4 regions of the Streptomyces sp. NPDC041796 genome follow, and region 3 is predicted to be linked to each of the others. Evidence: riboswitches for the same ligand, from Rfam matches in the RefSeq annotation. Region 3 holds a riboswitch; each other region holds the start of a gene.
What was found. Region 3 has a riboswitch for cobalamin ahead of ACZ6C1_RS18925 (ABC transporter substrate-binding protein). Riboswitches for the same ligand answer to the same signal wherever they lie in the genome.

Region 1 (3,197 bases), on a different contig from region 3:
CCCCCGCCCGCACCAGCCGCGGCAGCACGTCGGACACCGGCGTGGTGAACGCGAACAGCAGCACGCCCAGGGAGGCCGCCGACGTACGCAGCAGCAACCGCCCCGCGTGCACCGGTCCGTCCGGCGCGAGCGTGACGAACCCGTCCGGCCCGCCGACCTGGAACAGCAGCGGCACCGCGCCCGTCACACAGAAACCGAGCGGGATGCGCCACGCCCGCCACAGCTGACGTGCCGCGACCCCGGCCGGGCCGAGCAGCACCACGAGGGTCGCGGCGGCGACGAGTACGGCCCCCGGCCAGGGCGGCAGGCACACGGCCAGCGCCGTCAGCCCGAAGCCCAGGGCGGCCTTCTCGCACGGATGGCGGCGGCGCCAGCGGCTGCTGTGCGCCGCCGCGTCGATCGGCAGCACGGCGGCTAGGCGGAGGCGCGCGACGCGTCGGCGCCCGAGGGCCCCGCTTCCGAGGGCCCCGCTTCCGAGGGCTCCGTCCCCGGGACGTCCCCGCCCGGCGCCCCGGCGCGGGCGCGAGCCTCGCCCTGCCGACGGCCGCGCCGCAGACCGAAGTAGTAGGCCAGCACCCCGGCGCCGAGGGCGGCCTGGAGGGAGAACAGCGCCGACTCGATCTCACCGGACGGCGGCTCGTACAGCGGGCTGAACCACGGCTTGTAGTCCGGGTGCGACTCGGTGATGGCCGTCTCGGCCTGCCCGTCGGCACCCGTGAACGGCTCCTCCTTGTGGTCGCCCATCCCCAGCGCCAGCGGCAGGACGGCGAGCGCGACCACGACGAGCAGCAGCAGCGTATTGATCCTGGCGTTACGGCTCATCGGGCCACGGCCTCCTTCTTCACGGACACGACACCGAGCCGGGCCAGATCACCCTTGCTGGACTGCATCAGCAGCCGCATCACCAGCACGGTCAGCAGACCCTCGCTGACGGCCAGCGGAATCTGGGTGACGGCGAAGATCCCGCCGAACTTCGCCAGCGCCCCGACGACACCGCTGCTGGGGTCCGGGAACGCCAGCGCCAGCTGCACGCTGGTGACGCAGTACGTCGACAGGTCGGCCACGAACGCCCCGAAGAACACGCTCACCATCAGCGGCACGTCGAAGCGGCGCAGCAGCCAGTACACGCCGAAACCGGCCCACGGACCGACGATCGCCATCGAGAACGCGTTCGCGCCCAGCGTCGTCAGGCCCCCGTGCGCCAGCAGCAGCGCCTGGAAGAGCAGGGTGATGGTGCCGAGGACCGCCATGATCGGTGGCCGGAACAGGATCGCGCCCAGGCCGGTGCCGGTCGGGTGGGAGCAACTCCCGGTGACCGAGGGGATTTTCAGGGCGGACAGGACAAAAGTGAAGGCACCGGACGCGCCGAGCAGGAGAGTCGATTCGGGATTCGCCTTGACCTCGCGGGTCAGCGAACGAACGCCATGGGCGACGAAGGGAGCGGCGGCGACGGTCCAGGCGACCGCGTGCGCGGGGGGCAAATAGCCCTCGGCGATATGCATGATGTGGGGAGACCCTCTCCAGCACCTCGTGGATGGACAACGCGCCCTGGCCGGTCTCCTGGCTGACGGGAGGGGGTCCGGGGGTGTCCCCCCCGGACGACGTGCCGCCGCGACTCCGCCTTCCCGGACACCGCGGTCTCCCGCGGCGTTCCAGTGGCTTCCAGGGGTGGATTCCCCGGGAGTGGAGCCGGACTTCCCGATCACAGTGGCGAGGGCCGCACCGGTACCGCACCGGTTTCCCGTACACCAAGGCCCTGCGACAGTAGTGCGTTGACCAGGTACATCACAACCCGCGCGTCGGTGCGCGGCCCGGCTCCACCCCGTGGGCGCGCCTCACTCCTTGCGGTATCCGTACGCCTCGGACGCTGCCCGCACCACCGCGTCCAGATCCCCTCCCGCGGACGCGGTGACCACCGCCGCCACGGCGCCCTCCACGAACGGCGCGTCCACCAGACGCGTCCCCCCGGGGAGTTCGTCGCCCTCCGCGAGCAGGGCCTTCACCGTCAGGACGGCGCTGCCGAGGTCCACCAGGACGGCCACCCCCGCCCCGCCGTCGACGGCCGCCGCCGCCCGTGTGATCAGCTCCGCGCTGGTGCCGAGACCACCGTCCGGAGTGCCGCCCGCCGCCGCCACCGGCGCGGTCCCGCCACCGGCGAGGCCCCGGGCCAGCTCGGCGACCGAGGACGCGACGGCCGCGCTGTGCGAGACCAGCACGACGCCCACCCGCGCGCTCACCGAGCCCCCTCGGCGTCGGCGAGCGCCGCGATCAGCAGCGCCGAGGACGTCGCGCCCGGGTCCTGGTGACCGACGCTCCGCTCACCGAGATAGCTGGCCCGGCCCTTGCGCGCCCGCATCGGTACGGTCGCGAGGGCGCCCTGGTCCGCCGCCTCCGCCGCCGCCGCGAACGACGCACCGAGCGACTCGGCCAGCGCCTCGACGGCCGGCTCCAGCGCGTCCAGCATCGTCTTGTCCCCGGCCTTCGCCCCGCCGAGCTGCGCCACCGCCGCCACGCCCACCCGCAGCGCCTCCGCAAGCTGCACGGGCGCCACCTCGGCGGCGTCGCCCAGCGCCTTGCCGGTGCGCCGCAGCAGCGTCCCGTACAAAGGCCCCGACGCGCCGCCGACCGTCGAGATCAGCTGCTGCCCCGCGAGCCTGAGCACGGCCCCCGGCGTCATGGCCGTACCGCCCTCCAGGGCCTTGACCACCGCGGCGAAACCGCGCTGCAGATTGGCACCGTGGTCCGCGTCACCGATCGCCGAGTCGAGCTCGGTGAGCCGGTCCGCCTCCCGGTCCACGGATGCGGCCACGCCGGTCATCCAGCGCCGGAAGAACTCCGCGTCAAGCATCACGGGCCTCACATTCCCCACCGCAGGGCGGCCGTCCGCACCGGCGCGTCCCACAGTCGCAGCAGTTCCTCGTCCACCTGACACAGGGTCACCGAGCACCCGGCCATGTCGAGCGAGGTCACGTAATTGCCGACGAGCGTACGGGCCACGGAGACGCCCCGCTCGCCCAGCACCCGCTGGACCTCGGCATTGAACCCGTACAGCTCCAGCAACGGCGTCGCACCCATGCCGTTGACCAGCACCAGCACCGGACCGCTCGGCCCGAGGTCCTCCAGGACGGCGTCCACCGCCAAGTCGGCGATCTCGCCCGAGGTCATCATGGGGCGCCGCTCCCGCCCGGGCTCCCCAT
Region 2 (3,197 bases), on a different contig from region 3:
GCACGACGAACATCCGGGCGCGGAAGCGGGCCACATCGAGCCCCATCGTGGTGGCGGCCTCCTCGCCCGCCAACAGCAGGTTCAACGAGCGGGCCTGCACCAGCAGCACACCGATGCCCACCAGCAGTGCGGCCGCCGGCAGCCACAGCGTGGTCCACCGCACGCCACCGAGACCGCCGAGGGTCCAGGCCAGCACCTCACGCGCCTGGTTGCCCCGGTCGGCGGTCAGCAGCATCAGGTCCGTCACGGCGGTGAGTACCGAGGCGACCGCGACTCCCGACAGCACCAGCCGGACGGACGTGATCCGTCCACCCGCCCGGGCCGTGGTGTAGACGAGCAGCAGGGTCAGCAGGGCTCCGGCGAACGCGGCCACCGACAGCGACACGGCACCGAAGAGACCGAAACCCCCGACGATCACGGTGACGGCGCCCAGCGACGCGCCCGAGGACACCCCCAGCAGATACGGCTCCGCCAGCGGGTTGCGCACCAGGGCCTGCATGGCCGTTCCCACGACGGCCAGACCCGCGCCGGTCACCGCCCCGAGGAGTACGCGCGGCGCCCGGACGTCGAGGACGATCGTCTCGCGGGCGCGGGACCAGCCCGGCTCCGCCCAGTCGGCCCCCAGTCCGTGCGACACGATGCCCCACACCTGGCCGGGCGGCACGTGCACCGAGCCGATGGCCAGCGCAGCCGTGACCGAGACCACGAGGAGAGCGCCGAGCACCACCAGGGTCAGTCCGTACGTCAGCCCGTACGTCCGCCTGTCCGTTCGCCCGCCCGTTCGTCCGGGCGGCCGTCCCGGCCGGCGCACCCGAGCGGCGTCCACGGCCCGGTCCGTCACCGGAAGCGCTCCGGGTGCAGCCCGCGGGCCAGGTCCTCGACCGCGTACGGGGCGCGGACGCCGACCAGCGTCGCCGTGAGCGGCAGCACAACGAACCGCTTGTTCCTGATGGCGGGCACATCGGCCAGGGCGGGCTGGGAGAGCAGGAACTTCTTCTTCTCCTCCACGCTCCCGGCCCCACGGTAGTCGTAGATCGCGATCGCCTCGGGCCGACGTGCGACCACCTGCTCCCAGGACACGTCGCCGAAGACATCGTCCAGGTCCGAGAAGACGTTGCGCCCGCCGGCCAGCCTGATGATCTCCGTACCCAGGCTCTTCCCGCCCGCGGTGAACGCGGACTTGTCCCCGCTGTCGTACACGAACACCGGCACCGCAGGTGCGCCTTCGACCGCGTCTCCGGCCTTGCGGACGCGATCCCGCAGCCCGGCCACCACCGTGTCGGCCCGCTCGGGTACGCCGAAGATCCTGCCGATGGTGCGGATCTCGTCGTACGTGTCCTTCATGGACACCTGTTTCCGGCCGCAGTACTCACGGTTGAGGTAGGTGTCGATGCCCGCGTCGGCGAACGCCTTGCGGGACCGGCCCTCGTTCTCGGCGAACGCGCTTCCGTAGCCGCCGTAGACGAAGTCCGGTTCGGCCTCCAGGACGGTTTCGAACGACGGCTCCTTCTCGGCGAGTTCCGGCACGGCCGCGAAGTCCTTCCGGAACGCGGGCAGGACGGCCGAGTCGGGGAAGGCGGTGCCGACCATCCGGTCCTTCAGCCCGAGAGCGAGCATCAGTTCCGCGGGATGCTGGTGGATGGTGACGACACGGGAAGGCGGTTCGTCGTACGTGGTGCGGGTGCCGCAGTTGTCGATCGTGACCGGGAAACCCTTCGCGGACGTGGACGCGGGTCCTCGGTCGTCGGTTGTGCCCTTCGCGCCGCAGCCGCTCAGCAGGGCGGCCGACACCGCCGCGGAGAGGGCCACGGCGAGTGCCCGGCGCCGCAGGGCGTGGCGCCGGACGGCGTGGTGCGGGACGGCGTGGTGCCGTGTGCCGGGCGACGGGGAAGAGAGGGGAGAAAAGGGACGGTGGGTGCCGTCGTACACGTAAAGCCTCCTGGGGAGTCCGCGCTCCTCGGAACGGGCCCGCGACAGGCCAGTGTCCTGACTCCCGGATCGACGTTCCCCCTGCCTTCCCACGCGGCGCGCGGTGGCGTTCTCGAAGGTTCCACTCCCCGGTCACAGTGGCGGGACCGTGCCGGAATCGCACCGGCTTCCTGTCTCCCGTCGCGGTGATGACCAGCTGATACTACGTCTCCTGGGGGGAGCGCGCCCCGGCCGGCCGCCGGGTCTGGGCGGCCCGGTAGCGGGACGGCGAAATTCCGTAGCGGCTGGTGAACGCCTGGCGCAGTGACTCCGCGGTGCCGAATCCGCAGCGGGCTGCCACGCTCGCCATCGGCAGGGTCGTCGACGCGAGGAGATGGGCGGCGGCCTCGGTGCGGGCCAGGCGGACGAACCGGCCCGGTGCCTGCCCGAGGTGTTCCGTGAACAGCCGGGTGAGGTGACGCGTGGTCACCCCGGCGCGCTCGGCCAGCGCCGCCGCGCCGAGATCGTGGTCGGGGTGGGCGGTGATGTACTCGACGAGTGTGCGGACCAGTGTGTCGCGGGGCGGCGGAGCGGCGGTGAACAGGCTCATCTGTGCCTGGTTGCCCGGCCGTTGCAGGTAGACGACCAGGTCGCGGGCCACTTGGCGGGCCAGTTCGGGGCCGTGGTCCTCCTCGATGAACGCGAGGGTGAGGTCCAGTGCGCTGGTGATGCCCGCCGCCGTGTACACGTTCCCGTCCCGTACGTAGATGGGCGTGGGGTCCAGGACGACCCGGGGGTAGCGGGCGGCGAGCTGGGGGGTGAACCGCCAGTGCGTCGTGGCGCGCCGCCCGTCGAGCAGTCCGGCGGCGGCCAGAACGCTCGCTCCCGTGCAGACGGATGCCACGCGCCGGCTCTCCCTGGCCAGCCGCCGGACGTGCCCCACGAGCCGGGCGTCGGCGGCCGCCCGCTCGAATCCGGCGCCGCCCGAGACGATCAGCGTGTCGAGCGGTCCGATCAGCCGTTCGAGGGCCTGGTGACTCCCGAGGCTCAGCCCCCCGTCGCAGACGATCGGCGCGCCGCCCGGGCCGACCACGCTCACCCGGTACGGCTGGGCCGGTTCACCGAGCCGGTTGGCCATGGCCAGGCTCGTGGTCACACACGCGATGTCCAGCAACTCGGCCGCTTCGTAGCCGATCACCACCATGTGCCGTTCCGCCGTGCACCGTTCCTCGGTGCGCCGTTCCCCCATGGGGCGACCCTATGCCGGAAGGACCGGTACCCCAAGGTCG
Region 3 (3,197 bases):
CACGGCGAGCAGGGCGAGTTGGACGACACCGAGCGCGACGCGCGTCAGGGCGTACCGGCGCATCGTCAGGCCAGCCACGCCTTGTCGAAGCGTGCCGAGCCCAGGGTGTTGGGCGGAGCCGCCTCGATGCCCCGGACCCGCGACGAGACACCGTTCAGCCAGTCCGGGTGGCCCCAGATCAGCAGGCCGCCCTCGTCGTGGAGGGTGCGCTGCAACCGGCCGTACAGAGCGGTGCGTTCGGCCACGTCAGTGGTGGACTGGGCCTTGGCGAAGGTGGCGTCGAAGTCCTTGCGGCGCCAAGCGGAGGCGTTGAACGCCGACTTCGTCAGCAGGCGGTCGTTGATGTAGTTGGGGATCGTCATCGCGCCGGAACGGTGGCTGCCCATCGCACCCTTGGTGAGCTGGTCCTTGAAGTACGTCTCCGACGCACCCGTGGTGACCTTCACCCGCAGACCGGCGTCGGCGGCCTGCTCCGCGAAGAGGGTCGCCGCCTCCACGAAGCCGTTGGCGGCCGAGGAGGTGTAGATCGACAGGGTCTTGTTGAGCACGCCGGCCTTCTTCAGCAGCGCACGCACCTCCTCGACGTCACGCGTACGCTGCGGAATGTCCTCGGGGTAGTACTGGTAGCCCTTGCCGAACATGTCGTTGCCGACCACGCCCTGGCCCGCCAGGACGACCCGCACCAGCTTCTCGCGGTCGGCGAGCAGCTTGAACGCCCGTGTGACGTCGGGGTTGTCGAAGGGCTCCTGGTCGCACTTCATCACGATGGCGTGGGCCGTGCTGCCCTTCGCCGCCAGGATCCGCACCGATGCGTCGGCCTGTACGGTCCGGGCGAAGGTCGGGGTCATCTCGTAGCCGAACTCCGCCTCGCCCGCCCGCAGGGCGTTGCCCCGGGCGTCGGCGTCGGCGGACAGGATCCTCAGCTCGTCGACGTAGGCCCCGCCGTCCCAGTGGTCGTCGAACCGTTCGGCGACGAAGGCGCGCCCGGCCCGGAAGGACTTCAGCCTGAACGCCCCGGTCCCCACGGGCTTGGCGGGGTCGGCGTAACGGGAGCTGACGACGGCCGTGCCCAGCGTGCCGAGCAGGGCGGGGAACTCGGCGCCGGGCTGCTTCAGCGCGACCTCCACGACGTTCTTCCCGGCGCTCCGGCTCTTCTTGAGGTCGATGACGGAGAGCAGGCTCTGCGCGAAGTGGGTGGTCGCCTTCGGGTCGAGGATGCGGCCGAAGGTGAACAGCACGTCCTCGGGCGTGAGCCGCTTCCCGTCGTGGAACAGCGCGTCGCGCAGCGTGAACCGCCACAGCGTCGCGTCGGCGTTGGACTCCCATGTCCGGGCGAGGCGCGGCACCGGCTTCATGGTGGCGTCCAGGTCCACGAGCCGGTCGAAGAGGGCCTTGGTACGGGCCATGTCGATGGCGAGGGCCTCGGCGTGCGGGTCGATGGTCTCCTGCTCGCCACCCCCGGTGAACAGCGCCCGGAACTGACCGCCGCGCCGGGGCTTCGCCTTGTCGCCCGCGGCCGCTCCGCCGCTGCCGGCGCCGCCACCGCACCCGGTGAGCGCCAGGGCGCCGGCACCGGCGGCGGCACCGGTGAGGGCGAGGAATTCTCGACGGTTGTGCCAGATGGACATGCTGCTCCCAGGAATCACGTGAGTGGGCCCCCGCACCGCGGCCGCGCCGGACGGAGGACGGACGGTGGGGGGCGTGAGCAGCATCGACTATATGAAAATGATTGTCAACATCGTCTGATGATCCGTCGGTCGCGTGATCATGCCTCGACGCCTGTGGTAGCTTGCGCGGGCCAGTCGAACTCCGTGCGTATGCACGTGGGTCAGGGAATCCGGTGGGAATCCGGAACTGACGCGCAGCGGTGAGGGCGACGGGCGTGGCAGCAAAGCCACTGGGCCGGATCCCCCGGCCCGGGAAGGCGCCTCGCCCGGATGACCCCGAGTCCGAAGACCTGCTGGCACGTTCCGTACGGACGGGCCCCGCGCATGGGCCCTCGACGCTAGGACATCGCCGTGCCCCTCACGCGCCCCACGCCTTCGTTCGCCCTGCTCGCGTGCGGGGCCCTCCTCCTGACCGGATGCGGCGCCCCCGCCGGGTCCCCGTCGCCCTCCTCCGACCGGGCCCGGGTGCTCGACAACTGCGGCCGGAAGGTGGAGATCCCGGAGAAGGGCCCACAGCGGGCCGTCTCGCTCAACCAGGGCACCACCGAGATCATGCTGTCCCTGGGCCTGGCCGACCGGATGGCCGGAACCGCCACCTGGACCGACCCCGTCATGAAGGGCCTGGAAAAGGCCAACGCGGGAGTGGAGCGGCTCGCCGAGAACAACCCCTCCTTCGAAAGAGTCCTCGACACCGAACCCGATTTCGTCACGGCGTCGTTCGCCTCCACCCTCGGCAAGGGCGGCGTGGCCACCCGCGAACAGTTCACCAAGCTGGGGGTGCCCACCTACCTCTCGCCGTCCGACTGCGAGGGCAAGGACAACAGCGGCTCGGGAGACGGTGTCCGCACCAAGCCGCTGACCATGGACACGGTCTACGGGGAAGTGCGCGACCTCGCCCGGGTCTTCGGCGAGGAGAAGCGCGGCGACCAACTGGTCGCGCGGCTCACCTCCCGCGTCACCCGAGCGACCACGGGCCTCGACGCCTCCGACGTCACCCTGCTGTACTGGTTCTCCGACGCCAAGTCGCCCTACATGGCGGGCTGCTGCGGAGCCCCCGGCATCATCACGCGCGAACTCGGCGCCAAGAACGTCTTCGACGACACCACCGAGGAATGGCCCCAGATCAACTGGGAGACCGTGGCCGACCGCAACCCCGACGTCCTGGTGATCGGAGACCTCACCCGCAAGGCACAGACGGGGGAGAGCGCCGCGAAGAAGATCGAGTTCCTGGAGTCGAACCCCGTCACCAGGAACATGGACGCCGTCAAGCACCGGCGGTACGTCCTGGTCAGCGGCCAGGCCATGAACCCGACCATCCGCACGGTCGAAGGCATCGAACAAGTCGCCGCCGGACTGCGCCGGTTCGGTCTGGCGAAGTGACGACCACCCTGCTGCGCACGGCGGCGGGGTTCGCGGCGCTCGCCGCGTCCGTCGCCGTGGCGATCACCATCGGCCCCGCGGACATCGGTGTCGCCGACGTCTGGTCCGTCGTCGCCGCCCACCTCGGCGGGGACGCCCCCACCCTGACAC
Region 4 (3,197 bases), on a different contig from region 3:
GGGCGGCATCAACCAGCTCTTCCCGCTGTTCGGCATCGCCAACCAGCTCCTGGCCGCCGTGGCACTGGCCGTCTGCACCACCCTGCTCGTCAAGTCCGGCCGCCTGAAGTGGGCCTGGGTCACCGCGGTCCCGCTCGCCTGGGACGTGGCCGTCACGCTCACCGCGAGCTGGCAGAAGATCTTCTCGGCCGACCCCCGGGTGGGCTTCTTCGCCCAGCGGGACAAGTACCAGGCGGGCATCGACTCCGGGCAGGTGCTGCCCCCCGCGAAGTCGATGGACGACATGCACACCGTCGTCACCAACTCCACGGTCGACGGCGTCCTTTCCGCCCTCTTCGCCCTGCTCATCGTGGTGGTGATCGCCGACGCGGGACGGGTCTGCTTCAAGGCCGTCGCCAACCCCGACCAGGTGAAGCTCTCCGAGGTCCCGTACACCCCGTCCAGGCTGGTCGCTCCGGCCGGGCTGTTCCCCACGGCGGAGGAGAAGGCCGAACTGGTCGCGGCCGGGCTCGGCCCCGAGGGCGGCATCCGGAAGGAGGGCGGCACCGGTGAGGCGGTGCCGGCCGGGAGCGGCTCGAAGTGAGGCCCCCGGTGACCACGGGGGCGGGCGGCCGGCTGCGCCGGGCGGCGGGCTGGATCCGCTGGTACGTCCGCGAGGTGTCCGGTGAGGCCGCGTACGACACCTACGTCGCCCACGTCCGCTCCTGCGACCCGGACGCCGAGGTCATGACCCGCCGCGAGTTCGAGCGGCGGCGCACCGACGCGCTGGAGGCGGACCCCCGCGACGGGTTCCGCTGCTGCTGAGCGGGTGACGGCACGACGGGCCGCCGTGTTTCCGGGGACGGAAATGCGGCGGCCCGTCGCCGTACGCCTCCACACTCGGTCCATGGACATCACCATCAGGGCGGTACGGCCGGAGGAACACCAGGCGCTCGCCGAGGTCACGGCGCAGGCCTATCTCGGGGACGGGTTGCTGCCCTTCGGGGAGAGCGACGAGTACCTCATCGAGCTGCGGGACGTGGCCCGGCGGGCCGCCGAGGCGGAGGTGCTGGTCGCGGTCGGCGAGGACGAACGGGTGCTCGGCGGGGTGACGTTCGTGGCGGAGGGCGGCGCCCGGTGGGCCGAGCTCGCCCGGGTCGGGGAGGCGGAGCTCCGGATGCTGGCGGTGGCGCGGGAGGCGCGGCGGCGGGGCGCGGGCGAGGCGCTCGTACGGGCGTGTGTGGAGCGGGCGCGGGCGGTGGAGGGGTGTGCGCGGCTGGTGCTGTCCTGCCGGCAGTCCATGCGCGCGGCGCACCGGATCCACGAGCGGCTGGGGTTCGTGCGGACCCCGGAGAGGGACTGGGAGCCCCTTCCGGGCGTGACCCTCTTCACGTACGCGCTGGAGTTCTGAGGCACGGAAGACACAACATGTGGGGGGTGCCTCAACGGGCGCCCCCCACATGTATGCTCGTCCTCGCTGTCGCCGCAGGGGAATCCGGTGGAATTCCGGAACTGTCCCGCAACGGTGTGTTGGTGTGCCTTTGTGTACGTACGAGTCCGAAGACCTGCCGACAGCGCGCCCGGACCGTCCGGTTCGGGTGCCCAGACGTCCGGGCCTCGCGGAATGGGCCGGTGGACGCGGTGCTTTGCGCCCTGTGCCCGGGCGTGCCCGCTCCCCTGCCCGCGTTCGCGGCGGCCCCGAGCCGAGCGAGGGAGAGCCCCCACGTGACCATCGCGCCAGCCGATCCGGTTTCAGCGATCGAGAGCGACGGAAGCGACGGACCCGGGACCGTACTGCTGCGGACCCTGACCGACCTCACCGCCGATCTGCCCGACACCGACCCCGGCCGGGTCGCCGCCGCCGCGCTGCGCGGCCGGCACGCCGGTTCGGACGAGGCGGAGCTGCGCGAGCTCGCCACCGAGGCGGCCGCCGGTCTGATCGCCGAGGACCCGGCGTACTCCCGGCTCGCGGCGCGGCTGCTGACGCGGACCATCGCGGAGGAGGCGGCCGGGCAGGGCGCGGTGTCGTTCTCGGCGTCGGTGGCGGTGGGGCACCGCGAGGGTCTGATCGCGGACCGTACGGCCGCGTTCGTGTCGCTCCACGCGGACGGGATGGACGCGTTGGTCGACCCGGCGGGCGACGATCGGTTCGGCTACTTCGGGCTGCGGACGCTGTACTCGCGCTACCTGCTCCGGCACCCGATCACGCGCAAGGTGATCGAGACGCCGCAGCACTTCATGCTGCGGGTGGCGGCAGGGCTGGCGGAGGACGACTCCGTACGGGCGCTGGACGAGGTCGCGGCGCTGTACGGGCTGATGAGCCAGCTGGACTACCTGCCCTCCTCCCCCACGCTGTTCAACTCCGGTACACGCCACCCCCAGATGTCGTCGTGCTACCTGCTGGACTCGCCGCTGGACGAGCTGGACTCCATCTACGACCGCTACCACCAGGTGGCGCGGCTGTCGAAGCACGCGGGCGGCATCGGGCTGTCGTACTCCCGCATCCGGGCGCGCGGTTCACTGATCCGCGGCACCAACGGCCACTCCAACGGCATCGTGCCGTTCCTGAAGACGCTGGACGCCTCGGTCGCTGCCGTGAACCAGGGCGGGCGGCGCAAGGGCGCGGCGGCCGTGTACCTGGAGACGTGGCACGCGGACATCGAGGAGTTCCTGGAGCTGCGCGACAACACGGGCGAGGACGCCCGGCGTACGCACAACCTGAACCTGGCGCACTGGATCCCGGACGAGTTCATGCGCCGGGTCAACGCCGACGCCGAGTGGTCGCTGTTCTCGCCGGCCGACGTGCCGGAGCTGGTCGACCTGTGGGGCGACGAGTTCGACGCGGCCTACCGCGCCGCCGAGGCCAGGGGCCTGGCCCGCAAGACCATGCCGGCCCGTGACCTGTACGGCCGGATGATGCGGACCCTCGCGCAGACCGGCAACGGCTGGATGACGTTCAAGGACGCCTCGAACCGTACGGCCAACCAGACCGCCGAGCCGGGCCACACCGTCCACTCCTCCAACCTGTGCACCGAGATCCTCGAGGTGACGGACGACGGGGAGACCGCCGTCTGCAACCTGGGGTCGGTCAACCTCGGCTCGTTCGTGTCCGGCGGGGACATCGACTGGGAGCGGCTGGACGAGACCGTCCGTACGGCCGTCACGTTCCTCGACCGGGTCGTCGACATCAACTTCTATCCGACCGAGCAGGCCGGGCG

Region 1: it holds a riboswitch for cobalamin, as region 3 does, so the genes downstream of both, ACZ6C1_RS05390 (energy-coupling factor ABC transporter permease) here and ACZ6C1_RS18925 (ABC transporter substrate-binding protein) in region 3, are expected to answer to the same signal.
Region 2: it holds a riboswitch for cobalamin, as region 3 does, so the genes downstream of both, ACZ6C1_RS04575 (ABC transporter substrate-binding protein) here and ACZ6C1_RS18925 (ABC transporter substrate-binding protein) in region 3, are expected to answer to the same signal.
Region 4: it holds a riboswitch for cobalamin, as region 3 does, so the genes downstream of both, ACZ6C1_RS00860 (ribonucleoside-diphosphate reductase subunit alpha) here and ACZ6C1_RS18925 (ABC transporter substrate-binding protein) in region 3, are expected to answer to the same signal.

The regions. Positions count from the first base shown of each region.
Region 1 covers NZ_JBVJAH010000002.1:436,227-439,423, reverse strand. The annotation lists gene cbiQ (cobalt ECF transporter T component CbiQ) at 1-409, opposite strand, end outside; gene ACZ6C1_RS05395 (energy-coupling factor ABC transporter substrate-binding protein) at 415-822, opposite strand; gene ACZ6C1_RS05390 (energy-coupling factor ABC transporter permease) at 819-1,502, opposite strand; cobalamin riboswitch at 1,534-1,768, opposite strand; gene ACZ6C1_RS05385 (PTS-dependent dihydroxyacetone kinase phosphotransferase subunit DhaM) at 1,836-2,237, opposite strand; gene dhaL (dihydroxyacetone kinase subunit DhaL) at 2,234-2,848, opposite strand; gene dhaK (dihydroxyacetone kinase subunit DhaK) at 2,857-3,197, opposite strand, start outside.
Region 2 covers NZ_JBVJAH010000002.1:270,472-273,668, reverse strand. The annotation lists gene ACZ6C1_RS04580 (FecCD family ABC transporter permease) at 1-826, opposite strand, end outside; gene ACZ6C1_RS04575 (ABC transporter substrate-binding protein) at 838-1,929, opposite strand; cobalamin riboswitch at 1,960-2,141, opposite strand; gene ACZ6C1_RS04570 (GlxA family transcriptional regulator) at 2,132-3,112, opposite strand.
Region 3 covers NZ_JBVJAH010000008.1:295,848-299,044, forward strand. The annotation lists gene ACZ6C1_RS18915 (ABC transporter permease) at 1-63, opposite strand, end outside; gene ACZ6C1_RS18920 (ABC transporter substrate-binding protein) at 66-1,628, opposite strand; cobalamin riboswitch at 1,783-1,979, shown strand; gene ACZ6C1_RS18925 (ABC transporter substrate-binding protein) at 2,019-3,047, shown strand; gene ACZ6C1_RS18930 (FecCD family ABC transporter permease) at 3,044-3,197, shown strand, end outside.
Region 4 covers NZ_JBVJAH010000001.1:188,023-191,219, reverse strand. The annotation lists gene ACZ6C1_RS00875 (carbon starvation CstA family protein) at 1-583, shown strand, start outside; gene ACZ6C1_RS00870 (YbdD/YjiX family protein) at 592-804, shown strand; gene ACZ6C1_RS00865 (GNAT family N-acetyltransferase) at 887-1,390, shown strand; cobalamin riboswitch at 1,444-1,566, shown strand; gene ACZ6C1_RS00860 (ribonucleoside-diphosphate reductase subunit alpha) at 1,705-3,197, shown strand, end outside.